Regions from separate parts of the Paeniglutamicibacter sp. NPDC012692 genome, predicted to be linked through region 2. Evidence: predicted binding sites of a transcription regulator. Region 2 holds the regulator's gene; the other holds the start of a gene.
What was found. Region 2 encodes HrcA, which represses chaperone genes, less so after heat shock. Its sites were predicted from a motif close to TTNGCACTCGNNNNNNNCGAGTGCNAA; they were not measured.
Positions count from the first base shown of each region.

Region 1 (4,632 bases), on a different contig from region 2:
CGGAAAGAGCCTTCGACAGGGACCACTACGACGTCCCGCAGAAACGCTACGACACCCTGGTGGCTGCCGGGGCGCTGCCGGTCTCCGCAACCGAATTGGTGCGCCGCCTGGTGCGCTCCGGTCTGCGGGTGCCTGCGCGGGAACGCCCGGAGCGCCTGGATGCGGTCTTGCTGGCCCGCTGGGACGGGTTGCTGCCCGGTGAGCCGGAACTTGGCAGGGACCTGCTGGCGCGGTGGTCCGAGCCCCACCGCGCCTACCACGACCGGGCCCACCTGCTGGCAATGCTCAGCGCCCTCGACACCCTGACCGGATCCAACGAGAAGGACCCGGCACACCGCGTCCTCTACCTGGCGGCTTGGTACCACGACGCCGTCTACAACGGACGCCCCTCCGACGAACGCGATTCGGCGTCGCTGGCAGCCGCGCAGCTTCCGGAAGCCAGGCTCGATCTGGCCGAGATCGACGAGGTGGTGCGGATGGTTGAACTGACCATCGAGCATCGCCCCGGCCCCGGCGATGCCGCGGGGCAGCTGCTCTGCGATGCGGACCTGGAGGTCCTGGGCCGCGATGCAGGCGCCTACCGCCGTTATGCGCTCTCCGTGCGCCGGGAATACGCCCACGTGCCGGATGCCGCATTTGCCGCGGGCCGGGCCGCTATCCTGCGCAAGTTGCTGGAGGCGGATTACCTGTATTCCAGCCCGCTGGCCCGTTCGCTGTGGGAAACCCGGGCCCGGGCGAACCTGGCCGCGGAACTCGAGCTCCTGGAGCGCCCGGAACCATCCTGACGGCCACGCTTCCGGGTTTGTTAAATGCGGCGGGCCGCGGAACACCATTCCCCGAGGGGAACGTGCTCCGCGGCCCGTGCGGTATTGCCAGCGGTGCTGCAGGGGGGATTAGAATCCGCCCATGCCGCCCATGTCGTCGCCGGCGCCTACTGCTGCGCCTGCCGGAACCGGCTTGTCAGCAACAACGGCTTCGGTGGTGAGGAACAGACCGGCGATCGAGGCGGCGTTCTGCAGTGCAGAGCGGGTCACCTTTACCGGGTCGTTCACGCCTGCAGCCAACAGGTCGACGTACTCGCCGGTGGCGGCGTTCAGGCCGTGACCGGCCGGCAGGCCCTTGACCTTGTCGGCGACAACGCCCGGCTCCATGCCGGCGTTGAAGGCGATCTGCTTCAGCGGTGCTTCGATGGCAACGCGGACGATGTTCGCACCGGTTGCTTCGTCGCCCGTCAGTTCCAGCTTGGCGAATGCAGCAGCGCCGGCCTGGATGAGTGCCACGCCGCCACCGGCGACGATGCCTTCTTCAACGGCGGCCTTGGCGTTACGCACTGCATCTTCGATGCGGTGCTTGCGTTCCTTGAGCTCGACCTCGGTTGCGGCACCGGCCTTGATGACTGCAACGCCGCCGGCCAGCTTGGCCAGACGTTCCTGCAGCTTCTCGCGGTCGTAATCCGAATCGGTGTTCTCGATCTCGGCGCGGATCTGGTTGACGCGACCGGCGATCTCCTCGGCGTCGCCTGCACCCTCGACGATGGTGGTCTCGTCCTTGGTGACAACGACCTTGCGGGCGGAGCCCAGCAGGTCGATGGTGGCGTTTTCGAGCTTCAGGCCGATTTCCTCGGAGATGACCTGGCCACCGGTGAGGATGGCGATGTCGGCCAGCATGGCCTTGCGGCGGTCGCCGAAGCCCGGAGCCTTGACGGCGACGGACTTGAACAGGCCACGGATCTTGTTCACGATCAAGGTGGCAAGGGCTTCGCCCTCGATGTCCTCGGCGATGATCAGCAGCGGCTTGTTCGACTGCATGACCTTCTCCAGGATGGAGACCATGTCCTTGACGTTGGTGATCTTCGAGTTGACGATCAGGATGTACGGATCCTCGAGGACCGTTTCCTGACGCTCGTTGTCGGTCACGAAGTAAGCGGAGATGTAGCCCTTGTCGAAGCGCATGCCTTCGGTGAGCTCAAGCTCGAGGCCGAAGGTGTTCGACTCCTCGACGGTGATGACACCTTCCTTGCCGACCTTGTCCAGTGCCTCGGCGATCAGTGCGCCGATTTCCTCGTCGCCTGCGGAGATCGATGCGGTGGCCGCAATCTCTTCCTTGGTTTCGATTTCCTTGGCGGAAGCCAGCAGCTCAACGGTGACGGCCTCGACAGCCTTCTCGATGCCGCGCTTCAGGGACAGCGGGTCGGCGCCGGCTGCAACGTTGCGCAGGCCTTCCTTGACCAGTGCCTGGGCCAAAACGGTGGCGGTGGTGGTGCCGTCGCCAGCAACGTCGTCAGTCTTCTTGGCAACTTCCTTGACGAGCTCGGCGCCGATCTTTTCGAACGGGTCCTCGAGCTCGATTTCCTTGGCGATGGAGACACCGTCGTTGGTGATCGTGGGGGCGCCCCACTTCTTTTCCAGAACGACGTTGCGTCCACGCGGGCCGAGCGTTACCTTGACGGCGTCGGCCAGAATGTTCAGGCCGCGCTCAAGGCCGCGGCGTGCTTCCTCATCAAATGCAATGATCTTGGCCATAGCGGCTATGTCCTTTCGGGACGTTCATGCTTATCTACGACCGGAGGCAACGCCCGCGACGGACGAATGTTCCGCGATGTCATGGGACGATCGTGAAACATTCTCGCTGCTCAGGTCCAGGACTCACTCAAACACAGACTCCGGACCGCATGGATTCGCCTCGAAACTTCGATCGAATTAGCAGTCGGAACTCGTGAGTGCTAATACAAATCTTGGCACTCAAGCATGGAGAGTGCAAGCTGTACGCGTTAGCCCAGAGCATAGACAGCGGCGCGGTCCTTAGCGGAAGGTGTTTCCCAGGACCACGGCAATGCTGCCCGGGATGTTGCTGGTCTTCACGATCGAGGTGATTCCAAGCTCCTTGGCTGCCTGTTCGGCGGTGGCGCGGCTGGCCTCGTCACGGTAGTAAACCGTGGAATAGGTAACCTGCTTGCTCCAGTTGGCGGCCGAGACATTGGTGAATCCCGCGTTCAGGAGCGTGGTGCGCACAGTGCCGGCAAGTCCGACCTTTTTGGCGCCGTTGTAGACACCCACCTTCATCGAGAGATCGGCTGCGTCGCCGAGGCCCGATTCGCTGCCGCTCGGGACCGCATCGGATTCGCTGGGTTCAGCCGACTTCGAGGACTTGTCAGAGGCCTTCGAGCTCTCGGATTCCTTCGCCGAGCCCTTCGACGCCGACTTGTCGGCCGAGGACTCGGAGCTGCTTGCCGCCACGTTTGCCGGGGGCTTGCCGCCTCCGTCGTTCAGGAGCTTGGGCAATGCCGTGAAGGAAAACACTCCGACCAGCAAAGCAACGGCACCGAAGACCACCAGCCAACGAAGGCCCGGGCGCGCGCCACCGACAGATGCGGCAGCCGCCCAGCCATTGGCGCGGTGCGAGCCACTGCGGTTGCTGAACTCTGGGACGCGATCAAATTCATCGCGCGGATAGTTGGTCATGCCCGTCCTCGGTGATGTGTCTAGCTTTGGGGGCACACGCGGATACAAGGGTGCAGGCGCGGCTGAAGAATGAAACCTTCAACCTGCGTTGCACTCAAGCCTCTGATTCGACCTTTTTGGCCGAACGAGCGCGATGCCTCGTCGTTCGTAGTCTACGCAATCGTTTGACCAGCATGGGGTCATAAGCCAACGCGGCGTCCGTGTCGATCAGGGTATTCAGCAGCTGATAGTAGTTGGTTGCGGAGATGGAAAAGAGCTGCGCGATTGCCTGCTCCTTGGCTCCAGCGTACTTCCACCACTGCCGCTCCAGCGCAAGTATCCGCTGGGAACGCTCGTCCAATTCACTGGATTCATCAAGCTCGAAATCAAGCCCAAGTGCCTCGGTTGGCATCGCACACCCTCAACAATCCAGTTCCCCGCATGGTGAACCCCAACAAATTAGTTCAATGTAATTATTCTAACGCGGATCCGGTGCATGTCATTTGCCTCAAGGGGGTCCGATCCGGCCACAATGGCTCCTATGGACACCGGAGAACCAACGCTCTTTGAGCTACCCGACGAACAGCCCGACACCACCAGGTTCCCCTTCGACAAGGGGCTTGGCGATGCGGTTGCGGCGGGCCTCGTGGCCGCCGACTGGGCCGAGGCGTTGGCTCCGGTGGAAGGCAACCTCGTCGCCATTGCCCGGACCCTCGAGAAGCGCAGAGGCGCCGGGGAGCACGTGCTTCCGGCACCCGAGAACATCTTGCGAGCCTTCAGGTCGCCACTGGCCGATGCCCGGGTGCTGGTCATGGGACAGGATCCATACCCAACGCCGGGGCATTCCGTGGGCCTGAGTTTCTCGACCCGGGCAACCGTGAACCCGCTCCCCCGGAGCCTCCAGAACATCTACACCGAGCTGCACACGGACATGGGAATAATCACCCCGACCCACGGCGACCTTTCGGCGTGGGCGGCCCAGGGAGTGGTGTTGCTGAACCGAGTGCTCTCGGTCGGCGCCGGCGCCGCGGGCTCCCACCGCGGCATCGGCTGGGAGGCCGTCACCGACGCGGCGATCGAGGCGCTTGCCGCACGCGATGCCCCGCTGGTTGCGATCCTCTGGGGCAAGGACGCCCAGGCGCTGGGCGACCGCCTCGGCGACACCCCGATCATCGCCTCCGCGCATCCCTCG
Region 1 covers NZ_JBIBDE010000008.1:66,890-71,521, reverse strand. Annotated here, with positions in the region: gene ACFY5D_RS20405 (DUF4031 domain-containing protein) at 1-785, shown strand, start outside; gene groL (chaperonin GroEL) at 894-2,522, opposite strand; gene ACFY5D_RS20395 (LytR C-terminal domain-containing protein) at 2,802-3,461, opposite strand; gene ACFY5D_RS20390 (DUF3263 domain-containing protein) at 3,556-3,852, opposite strand; gene ACFY5D_RS20385 (uracil-DNA glycosylase) at 3,982-4,632, shown strand, end outside.
Region 1: the regulator HrcA is predicted to act here: its motif matches at 2,700-2,726, upstream of groL (chaperonin GroEL).

Region 2 (4,632 bases):
TGACGCCCGAGTCCCTGCAGCTGCTGGCCGACGGCGGGTTCACCCGCGTGTCGATCGGCATGCAGTCCGCGGTTCCGCACGTGCTCAAGACCCTCGACCGCACCCACAACCCCGAGCGGGTCGGCCTGGCCGTGCAGTGGGCCAAGGACGCGGGCCTGCAGGTAAGCGTCGACTTGATCTACGGCACTCCGGGGGAGTCGATCGAGGATTGGCGCACCAGCGTCAACACCGCGCTGAGCTACGATCCCGACCACATCTCCGCCTACGCGCTGATCATCGAGGAAGGCACGCGGCTTGCCGGGCAGATCCGCCGCGGTGAGGTCGCGAACATCGACGACGACGACCACGCCGACAAGTACCTGATCGCCGACGAACTTTTCGCCGCAGCCGGGTACAACTGGTACGAGGTCAGCAACTGGTCCAAGGACGAAGACAGCCGCTGCCTGCACAACCTTGCCTACTGGCGCGGTGGAGACTGGTGGGGCGCGGGCCCCGGTGCGCACTCCCACGTTGGCGGATTGCGTTGGTGGAACGTCAAGCATCCCGCCGCGTACCAGCAGCGCATCGACGCGGGCACCTCGCCCGCCGCGGGACGTGAAACCCCCGACGAGGATGCACGCTACCTGGAACGGGCCATGCTGCTGACCCGCATCGTCGACGGCATGGACACCTCCGAGCTGAAGCCCGAGGGCCGGAAGGCAATTGCCGGCTTGATCGCCGACGGCTTGGTGGTCCCCGAGGCGGCGTTCGCCAAAAAGGTCGTCTTGACGCTGCAGGGACGGCTTTTGGCCGATGCCGTGTTGCGCAGGCTACTGGATTTCTAGGGATCGCCTCGCGGCGATAACAGACGGGCCCTACTGAGGTGGGTGGTGGTTTGGAAGGGATTCCAATCCGCCGCCCACCTTTTTGTCGTGTGGACCGCAGTTGACCTTGCGGCCTCGCGCACGAGGCGCAGAAACCAGCCGCGGAAAACCAGACGCGGAATGCGATGAGCTGTTCCGTGTACGGAAATGCCACGGAAGAACGGCCCGTGGGTCCGCCAACGGGAAAGGGCACTGCCTTGTCGGCAATGCCCTTGGGTTCCCTGCAAGCCTTGGGTTACTTGAACAGCCGAAGGTTGAACGGGTAGCGGTAGGGGCGCGACTTGTTCGCGTTGATGCCCGCCTTGACGCCGCTGACGGTGAGGAAGATCCAGATTCCGACGACGAGGACCGTGAAGACCCAGCCGATGACGGGAATCAGTGCGAGCAGGTTCAGCACCACGGCCAGGACCGTGAGCGGAAGCGTGAAGTTGAGCGCTTCCTTGGATTCCTGCGCGGTGAACGGTCCGCGCGAGCGGTACACGTAGTAGATGATGGCCGACGGGATGCAACCCATGATCGCGCCGAAGTGGGCGATGGTTGCCCACTGGCGGTCCTCGGAAGGCGTCAGTGGCAGCGGGACGTCCGAGGAACCTTCGAATCGGTCCGGCTGGCCATCGCCTGCGCCGGGTGACTGTCGTGCCTCGTTGACCACTGCTGTGTCCTGTTCGTTGCTGTTGCTGAATCGATGGACAGTTTATCGCCAATCCGAGGGGTCCATTGAACCGAATCGCTGCATCGGGCGAGTTCTGGCCGAAAGGTGAACGGTTTTTGAAGCCGCGGCGTCATCTTCAGGCCCTCCACGTGCCCGGATTGGTTGACGGGGTGACCATTCTCACGGAGCGGACGTTGCTTCGGCCGGGCGCGTCGCGGCGGGCCCTCCCGTCTATTCGGGCCCGTGGTCGCCGGCCGTGAGGAAATCGATGACCTCTTCAACGCGGCCCAAAAGCGACGGTTCCAGATCCGCATAGCTTCGAACCTGTCCAAGGATACGTTCCCATCCTTGCGCCACGTCGATCTGTTCCCGGTGCGGCCAGCCCAAGCCCTTGAGGATGCCTGTTTTCCAATCGGTTCCGCGGGGCACCACCGGCCAGGCCTTGATACCCAGCACCGTCGGGCGCACGGCTTGCCACACGTCGACGTACGGGTGGCCGACAATCAGGACATTGCCCGCGGCGCCGGGCACCCGCATGGCCTCGGCAGCGATCTTCGCCTCCTTGGTGCCGGACACCAGGTGGTCGACGAGGATCCCGAGCTTACGCTGCGGACCGGGGGAGAAGTCGCGGATGGCGGCGGCGAGGTCATCGACACCATGCAGCGGCTCGACGACGATGCCCTCCACCCGCAGGTCGTGGCCCCAGACCTTCTCGACCAGCTGGGCGTCGTGCTTGCCTTCAACCCAGATGCGGCTTGCGCGGGCGGTGCGGGCCCGCAGGTCGGTGACCATGCGTGAGCCGGAGGCGCTGCGTGCGGTGCCCTGGTTGGCCGGCTGCGCGGCAACCGGTTCCGTGATTTCCACGGGCTCGCCCTCGAGCAGGAAGCCGAAGCCCGTGCGGAAGGACTTGGTCCGGCCTGACCGGTCCTCCAACGCCATCACACGCATGCCGCCGGATTTCTCCATGCGGACGACCTCTCCGACCCAGCCGCTTTCGACATCTTCAAGCAGTAGGCCCAGGCTCAGCGGTACCTTGCGAAGCTGTCGTCGTACGGGTGCGCTCATGTCTTGGGCGCCCCAGGTGTAGTTGGTCATGGTTTCACTTTCCGGTGCCGGTGGTCGCGTGACGCGGCGGTGAGACGTGTGGTGAACGCGGCATCACCGTGTTTGAACAAACCATGCTAACAACCCAGCCAGACGTATTAGACTTAGCACTTGGACATGTCGAGTGCTAAGAGGCCGCTATTTCGCTGCCCCGGGCACCCGGATGCGTCGCCGACAGTATCAATCTGGTAGTCAGGAGGGTGGAGAATGACCGAACCGCGCAGGCTTGAGGTCCTCCGAGCCATCGTTGAAGACTATGTGAAGTCCCGTGAACCTGTGGGTTCGCGTGCCCTGCTGGAGCGTCACAACCTCGGCGTGTCGGCCGCGACCATCCGCAACGACATGGCCTCGCTTGAGGAAGAGGGCTTCATCGTCGCCCCTCACACGTCCTCCGGGCGCATTCCCACGGAAAAGGGCTACCGCCACTTCGTCGACCAGATCGGCGACATCAAGCCGCTCTCGCATGCCGAACGACGTGCCATAGCCGCGCTGATCGAAGGCTCCCACGACCTCAACGAGGTCCTCGAAAACACCGTCCGCCTGCTGGCCAGCATCACCCAACAGGTGGCGCTCATCCAGGTGCCGCACTACTCGAACGCCACGGTGCGCCACATCGAGCTGGTCGGCCTCGGCGCCGGGCAGACGCTCGTTGTCCTGATCGCCTCCAGCGGCAAGGTCGAACAGCGGGTCATTCTCTTGCCCCCGGACACCGGGGAGGAAGACCTCCACCGCCTGCGCGCGGTGTTCCTCGCCGTGTTGGACAACCGCCCCATTGCAGATGTCTCGAAACTCTGCGGAGGACCCACTGACCTGGTCGAACCGCGACTGCTGCACGCCGCACGGGCGATCGCCGACGCGTTGGCAGCCCTGGCCCGCAACAACACCGTGGACCGCATGGTCATGGCCGGCACCGCCAACCTGGCACGCGCAAACCGCGACTTCCCGTTGAGCATCACCCCTGTCCTCGAGGCGCTCGAGGAACAGGTGGTGCTGCTGCGGCTGTTCTCCGAACTGGAGCAGGACGCCCACGGGATCGCGGTGGGCATCGGCACCGAAAACCAGTACGGCGCACTGACCGAGGCCTCGGTGGTCGCCACGGGCTACGGGCCGGGCGAGCAGTCGATGATCGGCGTGTTGGGCCCGACGCGCATGAACTACCCCACCTCGATGGCCGCCGTGCGCGCCGTCGCCAGATATCTTTCCCGCATCCTGGCCGGCTGACCGCCGGGCAATTGTCAATTTTTTGAAGTACGAAAGGACACAGCGAGCACTGTGAGCACTCACTACGAAGTTCTGGGCGTCAGCAAGGACGCCACGGGCGAAGAGATCAAGAAGGCCTACCGCAAGTTGGCCCGCAAGCTGCACCCCGATGTGAACCCCGGGGATGACGCCTCCGAGCAGTTCAAGCTGGTGACCCGCGCCTACGAGGTGCTCGCCGATGCCGACAAGCGCGCCAATTACGACGCCACCGGCAACGAGAACGGCACGGGCCAGACCGGCTTCGGCGGGGGCGGCGGCTTCGGCGGCGGCTTCGGGGACATCTTCGAGCAGTTCTTCGGCGGCGGCCAGGCCCAGGGCCCGGCCTCGCGCACGCAGCGCGGACGCGACGCACTGATCACCGCGACCATCGACCTTGCCGATGCGGTGGCCGGCACCGTGTACCCGCTGGACATGGAAACGGCCGTCACCTGCCCCACCTGCGAGGGCACCTGCTGCCGCGAGGGCACCTCGCCCGTTACCTGCACCATCTGCCATGGCGCCGGCCAGGTCCAGCGCCCGGTCCGTTCCTTCCTGGGCCAGATGATGACCGTCGAGACCTGCGCGGCCTGCCGCGGCTTCGGCACCACCATCCCGGATCCCTGCATCGACTGCAGCGGCCAGGGCCGCATCCGCGAACGCATCTCCAAGCAGCTCAAGGTCCCCGCCGGCGTTGCCAGCGGAACCCGCATCCACTTGGCAGGCCAGGGCGAGGCCGGCCCCGGCGGCGGCCCCAACGGCGACCTGTACGTGGAG
Region 2 covers NZ_JBIBDE010000001.1:511,012-515,643, reverse strand. Annotated here, with positions in the region: gene hemW (radical SAM family heme chaperone HemW) at 1-824, shown strand, start outside; gene ACFY5D_RS02285 (DUF4870 domain-containing protein) at 1,099-1,515, opposite strand; gene ACFY5D_RS02280 (DUF3097 domain-containing protein) at 1,747-2,610, opposite strand; gene hrcA (heat-inducible transcriptional repressor HrcA) at 2,827-3,840, shown strand; gene dnaJ (molecular chaperone DnaJ) at 3,892-4,632, shown strand, end outside.